DNA from 2 places in the Streptomyces sp. CA-249302 genome. Region 1 is predicted to be linked to the other one. Evidence: predicted binding sites of a transcription regulator. Region 1 holds the regulator's gene; the other holds the start of a gene.
What was found. The regulator HspR, encoded in region 1, represses chaperone genes until heat shock. The targets are predictions, from matches to a motif close to TTGAGNNNNNNNNNCTCAA.

Region 2: lon (endopeptidase La) is a predicted target of HspR. The motif match lies at 1,885-1,903, and genes of this name have one in related genera.

Annotation. Positions count from the first base shown of each region.
Region 1 is NZ_JBNJMG010000001.1:5,731,673-5,735,816, forward strand. It holds gene dnaK (molecular chaperone DnaK) at 1-251, shown strand, start outside; gene grpE (nucleotide exchange factor GrpE) at 248-910, shown strand; gene dnaJ (molecular chaperone DnaJ) at 947-2,125, shown strand; gene ACQEWB_RS25805 (heat shock protein transcriptional repressor HspR) at 2,131-2,577, shown strand; gene ACQEWB_RS25810 (fibronectin type III domain-containing protein) at 2,647-4,144, opposite strand, start outside.
Region 2 is NZ_JBNJMG010000001.1:7,321,242-7,325,385, forward strand. It holds gene ACQEWB_RS33285 (SMP-30/gluconolactonase/LRE family protein) at 1-107, opposite strand, end outside; gene ACQEWB_RS33290 (sulfatase family protein) at 158-1,663, opposite strand; gene lon (endopeptidase La) at 1,926-4,144, shown strand, end outside.

The DNA.
Region 1 (4,144 bases):
TCAAGACCGAGGTCGAGGCCTCCGTCGAGGAGCTGAAGGCCGCGCTCAAGGGCGAGGACACCGCCGAGATCCGCACGGCCACTGAGAAGGTCGCCGCCGTCTCGCAGAAGCTGGGCCAGGCCATGTACGCCGACGCCCAGGCCGCGCAGGCCGCCGGTGGCGACTCCGCCGGTGCCGAGGCCCCGAAGGCCGACGACGACGTCGTCGACGCCGAGATCGTCGACGAGGACCGTAAGGACGGTGCCGCGTGACGGAGGAGACCCCGGGTTTCGACGAGAAGCCCGACGTCCCCTCCGGCGCCACCCCCGACGACGCCGAGCCGAAGGCCGCCTCCTCCTCCACGGGGGAGGGGGCGGCCCCGGCCGGGGACGCAGCACAGATCGCAGGCCTGACGGCCCAGCTGGACCAGGTGCGCAAGGCGCTCGAGGAGCGCACCGCGGACCTCCAGCGGCTCCAGGCCGAGTTCCAGAACTACCGCCGCCGGGTCGAGCGCGACCGGATCGCGGTCAAGGAGATCGCCGTCGCGAACCTCCTGACCGAGCTCATGCCCACGCTCGACGACATCGGCCGCGCCCGGGACCACGGCGAACTCGTCGGCGGATTCAAGTCCGTCGCGGAGTCGCTGGAGACCGTCGCGGCGAAGATGGGTCTGCAGCAGTTCGGCAAGGAGGGCGAGCCCTTCGACCCGACGATCCACGAGGCCCTGATGCACTCGTACGCGCCGGACGTCACCGAGACGACCTGCGTGGCGATCCTGCAGCCCGGGTATCGCATCGGCGAGCGCACCATCCGCCCCGCGCGGGTGGCCGTCGCCGAGCCCCAGCCCGGGGCGCAGACGGTCAAGGCCGAGGGTGCCGACGAGGCTCCGGCGGCCGGCGACGACAAGGACAACGGCCCTGAGGAGGGCTGAGGTCACCAGGACTGATCGAGAGGAGGGGCGTCGGGGATGAGCACCAAGGACTTCATCGAGAAGGACTACTACAAGGTCCTCGGCGTCCCCAAGGACGCCACCGAGGCCGAGATCAAGAAGGCGTACCGGAAGCTCGCCCGCGAGTTCCACCCGGACGCCAACAAGGGCAACGCCAAGGCCGAGGAGCGCTTCAAGGAGATCTCCGAGGCCAACGACGTGCTCGGCGACCCCAAGAAGCGCAAGGAGTACGACGAGGCACGCGCCCTCTTCGGCAACGGCGGATTCCGCCCGGGGCCGGGCGCGGGCGGCGGCAACTTCAACTTCGACCTGGGCGACCTCTTCGGAGGCGGCGCCCAGGGCGGAGGGGGCTCCGGCGGCTTCGGCGGCGGACTCGGTGACGTCTTCGGGGGCCTGTTCAACCGCGGCAGCTCCGGTACGACCCGGGTGCAGCCCCGGCGCGGCCAGGACGTCGACACCGAGGTCAGCCTCAGCTTCACCGAGGCGATCGAGGGGGCGACGGTCCCGCTGCGCATGTCCTCGCAGGCGCCCTGCAAGGCCTGCTCCGGCACCGGCGACGCGAACGGCAACCCGCGGGTCTGCCCGACGTGCGTCGGCACCGGCCAGGTGGCCCGGGGCTCCGGCGGCGGCTTCTCGCTCACCGACCCCTGCCCGGACTGCAAGGGCCGCGGCCTGATCGCGGAGAACCCCTGTGACGTCTGCAAGGGCTCGGGACGCGCCAAGTCCTCGCGCACCATGCAGGTCCGCATCCCGGCCGGGGTGTCCGACGGGCAGCGCATCCGGCTGCGCGGCAAGGGCGCGCCGGGCGAGCGGGGCGGTCCGTCGGGCGATCTGTACGTCACCGTGCACGTCGCCGCGCACCCGGTGTTCGGCCGTCGGGAGGACAACCTCACGGTGACCGTCCCGGTGACCTTCGCCGAGGCCGCGCTCGGCGGCGAGATCAGGGTCCCCACCCTGGGCGGCCCGCCCGTCACCCTGAAGCTGCCGCCGGGTACGCCCAACGGCCGCACCATGCGCGCCCGTGGCAAGGGCGCGGTCCGCAAGGACGGCACCCGCGGGGACCTGCTGGTCACCGTCGAGGTGAGTGTCCCGAAGGACGTGACGGGGAAGGCTCGTGACGCACTCGAGGCGTATCGCGAGGCGACCGCGGGCGAGGACCCGCGGGCGGAGCTGTTCCAGGCCGCGAAGGGAGCATGACCACGATGGACGGCCGTCGACGCAACCCGTACGAACTGACCGAGGAGACGCCGGTCTACGTCATCTCGGTGGCGGCCCAGCTCTCCGGTCTGCACCCGCAGACCCTGCGTCAGTACGACCGCCTCGGCCTGGTCTCCCCGGACCGCACGGCCGGGCGGGGCCGGCGCTACTCGGCCCGCGACATCGAACTGCTGCGCACCGTGCAGCAGTTGTCGCAGGACGAGGGCATCAACCTGGCCGGCATCAAGCGGATCATCGAGCTGGAGAACCAGGTCGCCGCGCTCCAGCAGCGCGTCGCCGAGCTCCAGACGGCGGTCGAGGGTGCGGCGGCGGCCATGCAGCAGCGCGAGGCGGCGGTGCACGCGTCGTACCGCCGCGACCTGGTCCCGTACCAGGAGGTCCAGCAGACCAGCGCGCTGGTGGTGTGGCGGCCCAAGAAGGCCAAGGACTAGGACAGGCGCTGGGCGCACCGGCATGCGAGAGGGGCCCGGAGGACGAACCTCCGGGCCCCTTCCGCGTGTTCAGGGCGCCAGGACCGCGTAGTCGCCGCCGGCCGCCGACTCGGTGCCGTCCGCGTACAGGGCGGTCACCCAGTAGTAGTGGGTGGTGCCGGTGGCCGCGGTGGTGTCCGTGTACGAGGTCGCGGTGGTGGGGTCACCCAGCTTCTCGTAGGCCTTGGTCACCGGGTTCCAGCGGTAGGCCTGGTACCCGGTGGCGTCGGCCACGGCGTTCCAGGACAGCGCCACGTCCGTCCCCGCGGGGCTCGCCGTCAGACGGACCGGCGAGGTCTCCGGAGTGGCCACGCTCGGCGTCATGTCGAGCTCGGTGGCCATCACCGCCGAAGTCGGGCCGTTCCACTGGATGGCGGAGTTGTTCTCGTCGTCCACGGCGTCGAGGAAGAAGCAGACCTCGTCGCCGTCCGGGAGCGTGGTGTAGTCGTAGGAGGTCGTGGTGGGGGAGACGTAGTCGGACGCGCTGCCGTAGCAGACCTGGTCGTCCGGGTCGTCGCCCACCAGCTCGCCCCAGTAGACCGTGTAGTACTTCAGGTCCGTGGCCGCGCTCCTGTCCCACTTCAGGTGGAAGCCGTACTCGGTCGGGGTGACGTCGAGCCCGGTGACGAGCGCCGGCGGATCGTTGTCCCAGATCTTGCCGCGCTGTGAAGCCGACCGGGCCGACTCGTTGCCCGCCGCGTCGACGGCGGACACCCGGTAGTGGTAGACGACGCTCTCGGCGGCCGAAGTGTCCAGGTAGGACAGCCCGTTGGTGCTGCCGATCGCGCTGTACGTGCCGTTCTCGCTCGCCGCCCGGAACACGCGGTACGACACCGCGTCCGCGACCGCGTCCCAGCCGACCTCGAGCCCGCCCGTACCGCCCTCCGGCGTGACCTCCCCGGTCGCCTTGGTGATGACGGGCACACCCGGCGCCACCCGGTCGGCGGTGGTCACCCCCTGGTCCGCGGTACCGCCCGACTCGTTGCCCGCCCGGTCGTAGGCCCGCACCTCGTAGTAGTACGTCTCGCCGGTCACCGGGAGCGTCGAGTCGGTGTAGGTCGTCGAGGCGGTCGTGGCGATCGGCGTACTCCCGAAGGACCCTCCCTTCAGCCGCCGGTAGACGCGGTAGCCCGCGAGGTCCAGCTCCTTGTTCTTCGACCAGGTGAGCTTGGCCTTGCCGGTCGTCGCGTCGTACGACGCCGAAGTGCCCGTCGGGACAAGGGGCTTGACCTTGTCGACGTCGGCGGTGGTGCGCGGGGTGTACGTGACGGTGACCGCGGCGGAGCCGGTCCAGTTGGCGTAGTCGACGCGGACCGTGTGCCTGCCGGCCGGGATCGTGACGTCGACGGTCTTCTTCACCGTCGACGAGACGTTCTTCCAGAGGTCGATCCGCCGGGTGCCGTCGACGTAGACGCGGATGCCGTCAAGGCCCGAGGCGGCGAGCGCGAAGGGACCGCCGGAGCCGAAGTCGCGGGTGACGGTCCAGCGGACGCCGAAGTTGTCCTTCGGCAGGCCGGAGGCGGGCGCG
Region 2 (4,144 bases), 1.6 Mb from region 1:
CACCCGTCGTACAGCACCTCCAGCCTGCCGTCGCCGTTCGTGCAACGCCCGCCGCTGAAGCGTTCGTCCAGCACCTCGTACAGCCCTTTGACGATGTGCCCCGTCATGCTGCTGACCCCTCACTGATGTCGATCAGGACGGGTGCAAGGTAACCCGGCTAGGCCTTCCGGGCGGTGGCCAACTGCCGGGCCAGCCCGGGGATCCCCAGTCGCAGTTCCTGCTCCTGGTTGGCCCCGTGCAGCCGATTGCTGAGCTGGTAGGGATCGGCGGCGAGGTCGTAGTACTCCCGGAACAGCACCTCGCCGCCGCCCTTCGGGCGACCCGACTTGTCGAGCCGCGTCCGGTAGTACTCGGTGTACTGCTCCCGCTTCCCGATGTACGTCGCCCAGGTGTGGATCGGTTCCTTGTCCTGCCGGTTCCACCACCACTCGGCGAGGAGATGGTCGCGGTCGTTGCGCGGGTCGAGCAGGGAGTGGCCGTCGAGCGGGGTGTCCGGGGTGAGGCCGGCCGCGTCCAGGAAGGTGGGCGCGATGTCGACGTGCCCGGTGAGCCGGTCGTCGGTCCGGGCCTCGCCAAGACCGCGGGCCGGCCAGGAGGCGAGGAAGGGCACCTCCAGACTCGGCCGGTACGGCACCGACTTGCGCAGCCAGCCGTGGTCACCCCAGCACAGCCCGTGATCGCTCGTGTACACGACCAGCGTGTTCTCCAGCTGCCCCAGCTCACGCAGCTTGTCCCGGAAGTCGCGCATCGCGTCGTCTACGGACAGCAGGGTCTTCAACTGCCGCTCGCGCAGCGCCTTCCCCTGCTCGAAGGAGTGGTGCGCCTTCCGCAGGAACGCCGGCTTGTCGCTCTTGTCGTCCTCGAACACCGAGGGCCGCCCGTCCCAGTCGGGCACGCGCGCGTGCGCGTACCGCCGCTCCGGGATGTTCAGCTCGTGCGCGCTGCGGGTGGCGACGTACGCGAACCAGGGCCGGTCGTCGACGCGGGACTGCTCCATGAAGGCGAGGGCGCGGTCCTTGATGACGGTGGTGTTGTAGCCGGGGATGTTCCGGACGGTGCCGTTGTCGTTGTAGTGGCCGTTGTAGTACGCCACCGGCTCCTGGAGCAGCCACTCGTCGAAGTGCGGCGGGTTGTCGCCGGTGTGCCAGAAGTTGAGGTACTTGCCGAACAGGCCGGTGCGGTAGCCGGCCTCGTGCAGCCGCCGCTGGACGGTGGTGCGCTGGTCGAGGTGGTACGGGTGCCGGGTGTCGAGCACCCCGTGGTTGTGCGCGTACCGCCCCGACATGATCGAGGCGCGGGAGGGCGCGCAGAGCGGCGTGTTGGCGTGCGCCCGCCCGAAGGTGGTCCCGTGCCCGCCGAGCCAGTCGAGGGTCTGGGGGATCGCCCAGTCGGTCTCCTTCGGCTGGTCGTCGGTGAGCACGAAGAGGATGTTGGGCCGGTGGTCGGAACGGGGGCGGCGGTAGGGGGTGGGGGAGGCGGCCCGGCTGGCGGCCGGGGCGGCGGTACGGACGTTGTTGACGGCGGGGGCGTTCGGACTGCCCGCGTCCCCGTCGTCCCCTCCGACGGCCCGCGCCACCAGTGGCACGGCGGCTCCGGCGGCGACGACGGCGGTCCCCGCGATCACGGCCCGCCGGGCAGGCCCACGCCGCTGCTCCTGGCTCATAGGTGTCCCCAAGTCCCCGTTTTGCGGTGCTTCGACGCACACGCAACCTGTGAACGAGCTTGCAGTGTGCAGGCCGTTCCTGTGAATGCCGTTGCGGGATTACGACGGTGACCTTGCGGTGTTCCTTCGATGAGGGCCCTGCGAGTCGGCCGAACGCCCAGCTCAACGCCCGATCGCTGACAGCGAACGCCACCCCGGGAACATTCGCGAAGCCTCGTGCATTGAGTCGGCATAACTCAACTTGGCTGCCGGAGGGAAAATCATGGCTTCGACGTCCACAACGCTCACCCTGCCCGTGCTGCCGCTCGACGACGAGGTCGTGCTGCCCGGCATGGTGGTCCCCCTGGACCTGAACGACGCCGACGTACGCGCCGCCGTGGAGGCCGCCCAGGCCGCCGCCCGATCCGAACCTGGAAAGCCCAGGGTCCTGCTGGTCCCACGCGTCGACGGCACCTACCCGGGCACCGGCGTGCTCGGCACCGTCGAGCAGGTCGGCCGCCTCGCCGACGGCGACCCGGGTGCCCTGATCCGCGGCCGCGGCCGCGTCCGTATCGGCGCCGGCACCACCGGCCCCGGCGCCGCGCTGTGGGTCGAGGGCACCCGTATCGACGAGAAGACCCCCGAGCCCCTGCCGGGCCACGTCACCGAACTGGTCAAGGAGTACAAGGCGCTCGCCACCGCCTGGCTGCGCAAGCGCGGCGCCTGGCAGGTCGTGGACCGCGTCCAGGCCATCGACGACGTCTCGCAGCTCGCCGACAACTCCGGCTACTCGCCCTTCCTGACCACCGACCAGAAGATCGAACTGCTGGAGACCGCCGACCCGGTCGCCCGCCTCAAGCTCGCCACCGCACAGCTCCGCGACCACCTCGCCGAGCAGGACGTCGCCGAGACCATCGCCAAGGACGTCCAGGAGGGCGTCGACAAGCAGCAGCGCGAGTTCCTGCTCCGCCGCCAGCTGGAGGCGGTCCGCAAGGAACTGCGCGACCTGAACGGCGAGAAGGACGGCGAGGAGTCCGACGACTACCGCGCCCGCGTCGAGGCCGCCGACCTGCCGGAGAACGTCCGCGAGGCCGCCCTCAAGGAGGTCGACAAGCTGGAGCGGTCCTCCGACCAGTCTCCCGAGGGCTCCTGGATCCGCACCTGGCTGGACACCGTCCTTGAACTGCCGTGGAACGACCGCACCGAGGACGCGTACGACATCCAGGGCGCCAAGGCGATCCTGGACGCCGAGCACGCGGGCCTGGAGGACGTGAAGGAGCGGATCACCGAGTACCTGGCGGTGCGCAAGCGCCGTACCGACCGCGGCCTCGGCGTCATCGGCGGCCGCCGCGGCGGTGCCGTCCTGGCCCTCGTCGGCCCGCCCGGCGTCGGCAAGACCTCGCTCGGCGAGTCCGTCGCCCACGCCATGGGCCGCAAGTTCGTCCGCGTCGCCCTCGGCGGCGTGCGCGACGAGGCCGAGATCCGCGGCCACCGCCGTACCTACGTCGGTGCACTGCCCGGCCGTGTCGTCCGTGCGATCAAGGAGGCCGGGTCGATGAACCCGGTGGTCCTGCTCGACGAGATCGACAAGGTGGGCTCCGACTTCCGCGGCGACCCGGCCGCCGCCCTGCTCGAAGTCCTCGACCCGGCCCAGAACCACACCTTCCGCGACCACTACCTGGAGGTCGAACTCGACCTGAGCGACGTGGTCTTCCTGGCGACGGCGAACGTGCTCGAAGCCATCCCGGAGGCGCTGCTGGACCGTATGGAACTGGTCCGCCTGGACGGCTACACCGAGGACGAGAAGGTCGTCATCGCCCGCGACCACCTGCTCCCGCGCCAGCTGGAACGGGCGGGCCTGGACAAGGACGAGGTGACCCTCGACGAGAGCGCCCTGCGCAAGCTCGCCGGCGAGTACACGCGCGAGGCGGGCGTCCGCACCCTGGAGCGCTCGATCGCCCGGCTGCTCCGCAAGGTCGCGGCGCAGCACGAACTGGGCGACCGCGAGCTGCCGTTCACGATCACGGACGCCGACCTGCGCGCCCTGATCGGCCGCCCGCACCACGTCCCGGAGTCCGCGCAGGACCCGGCGGAGCGCCGTACGGCGGTCCCGGGTGTGGCGACGGGCCTGGCCGTGACCGGCGCGGGCGGAGACGTGTTGTTCGTCGAGGCGTCCCTGGCCGACCCGGAGACGGGCGCGGCCGGCCTGACCCTGACCGGTCAACTGGGCGACGTGATGAAGGAGTCGGCGCAGATCGCACTGTCCTTCCTCCGCTCGCACGGTGCGGAACTGGAGCTGCCGGTCGCGGACCTGAAGGACCGCGGCGCGCACATCCACTTCCCGGCGGGCGCGGTGCCGAAGGACGGCCCGAGCGCGGGCGTCACGATGACGACGGCCCTCGCGTCCCTCCTGTCCGGCCGCCTGGTCCGCACGGACGTGGCGATGACGGGCGAGGTCTCCCTGACCGGACGCGTCCTCCCGATCGGCGGAGTGAAGCAGAA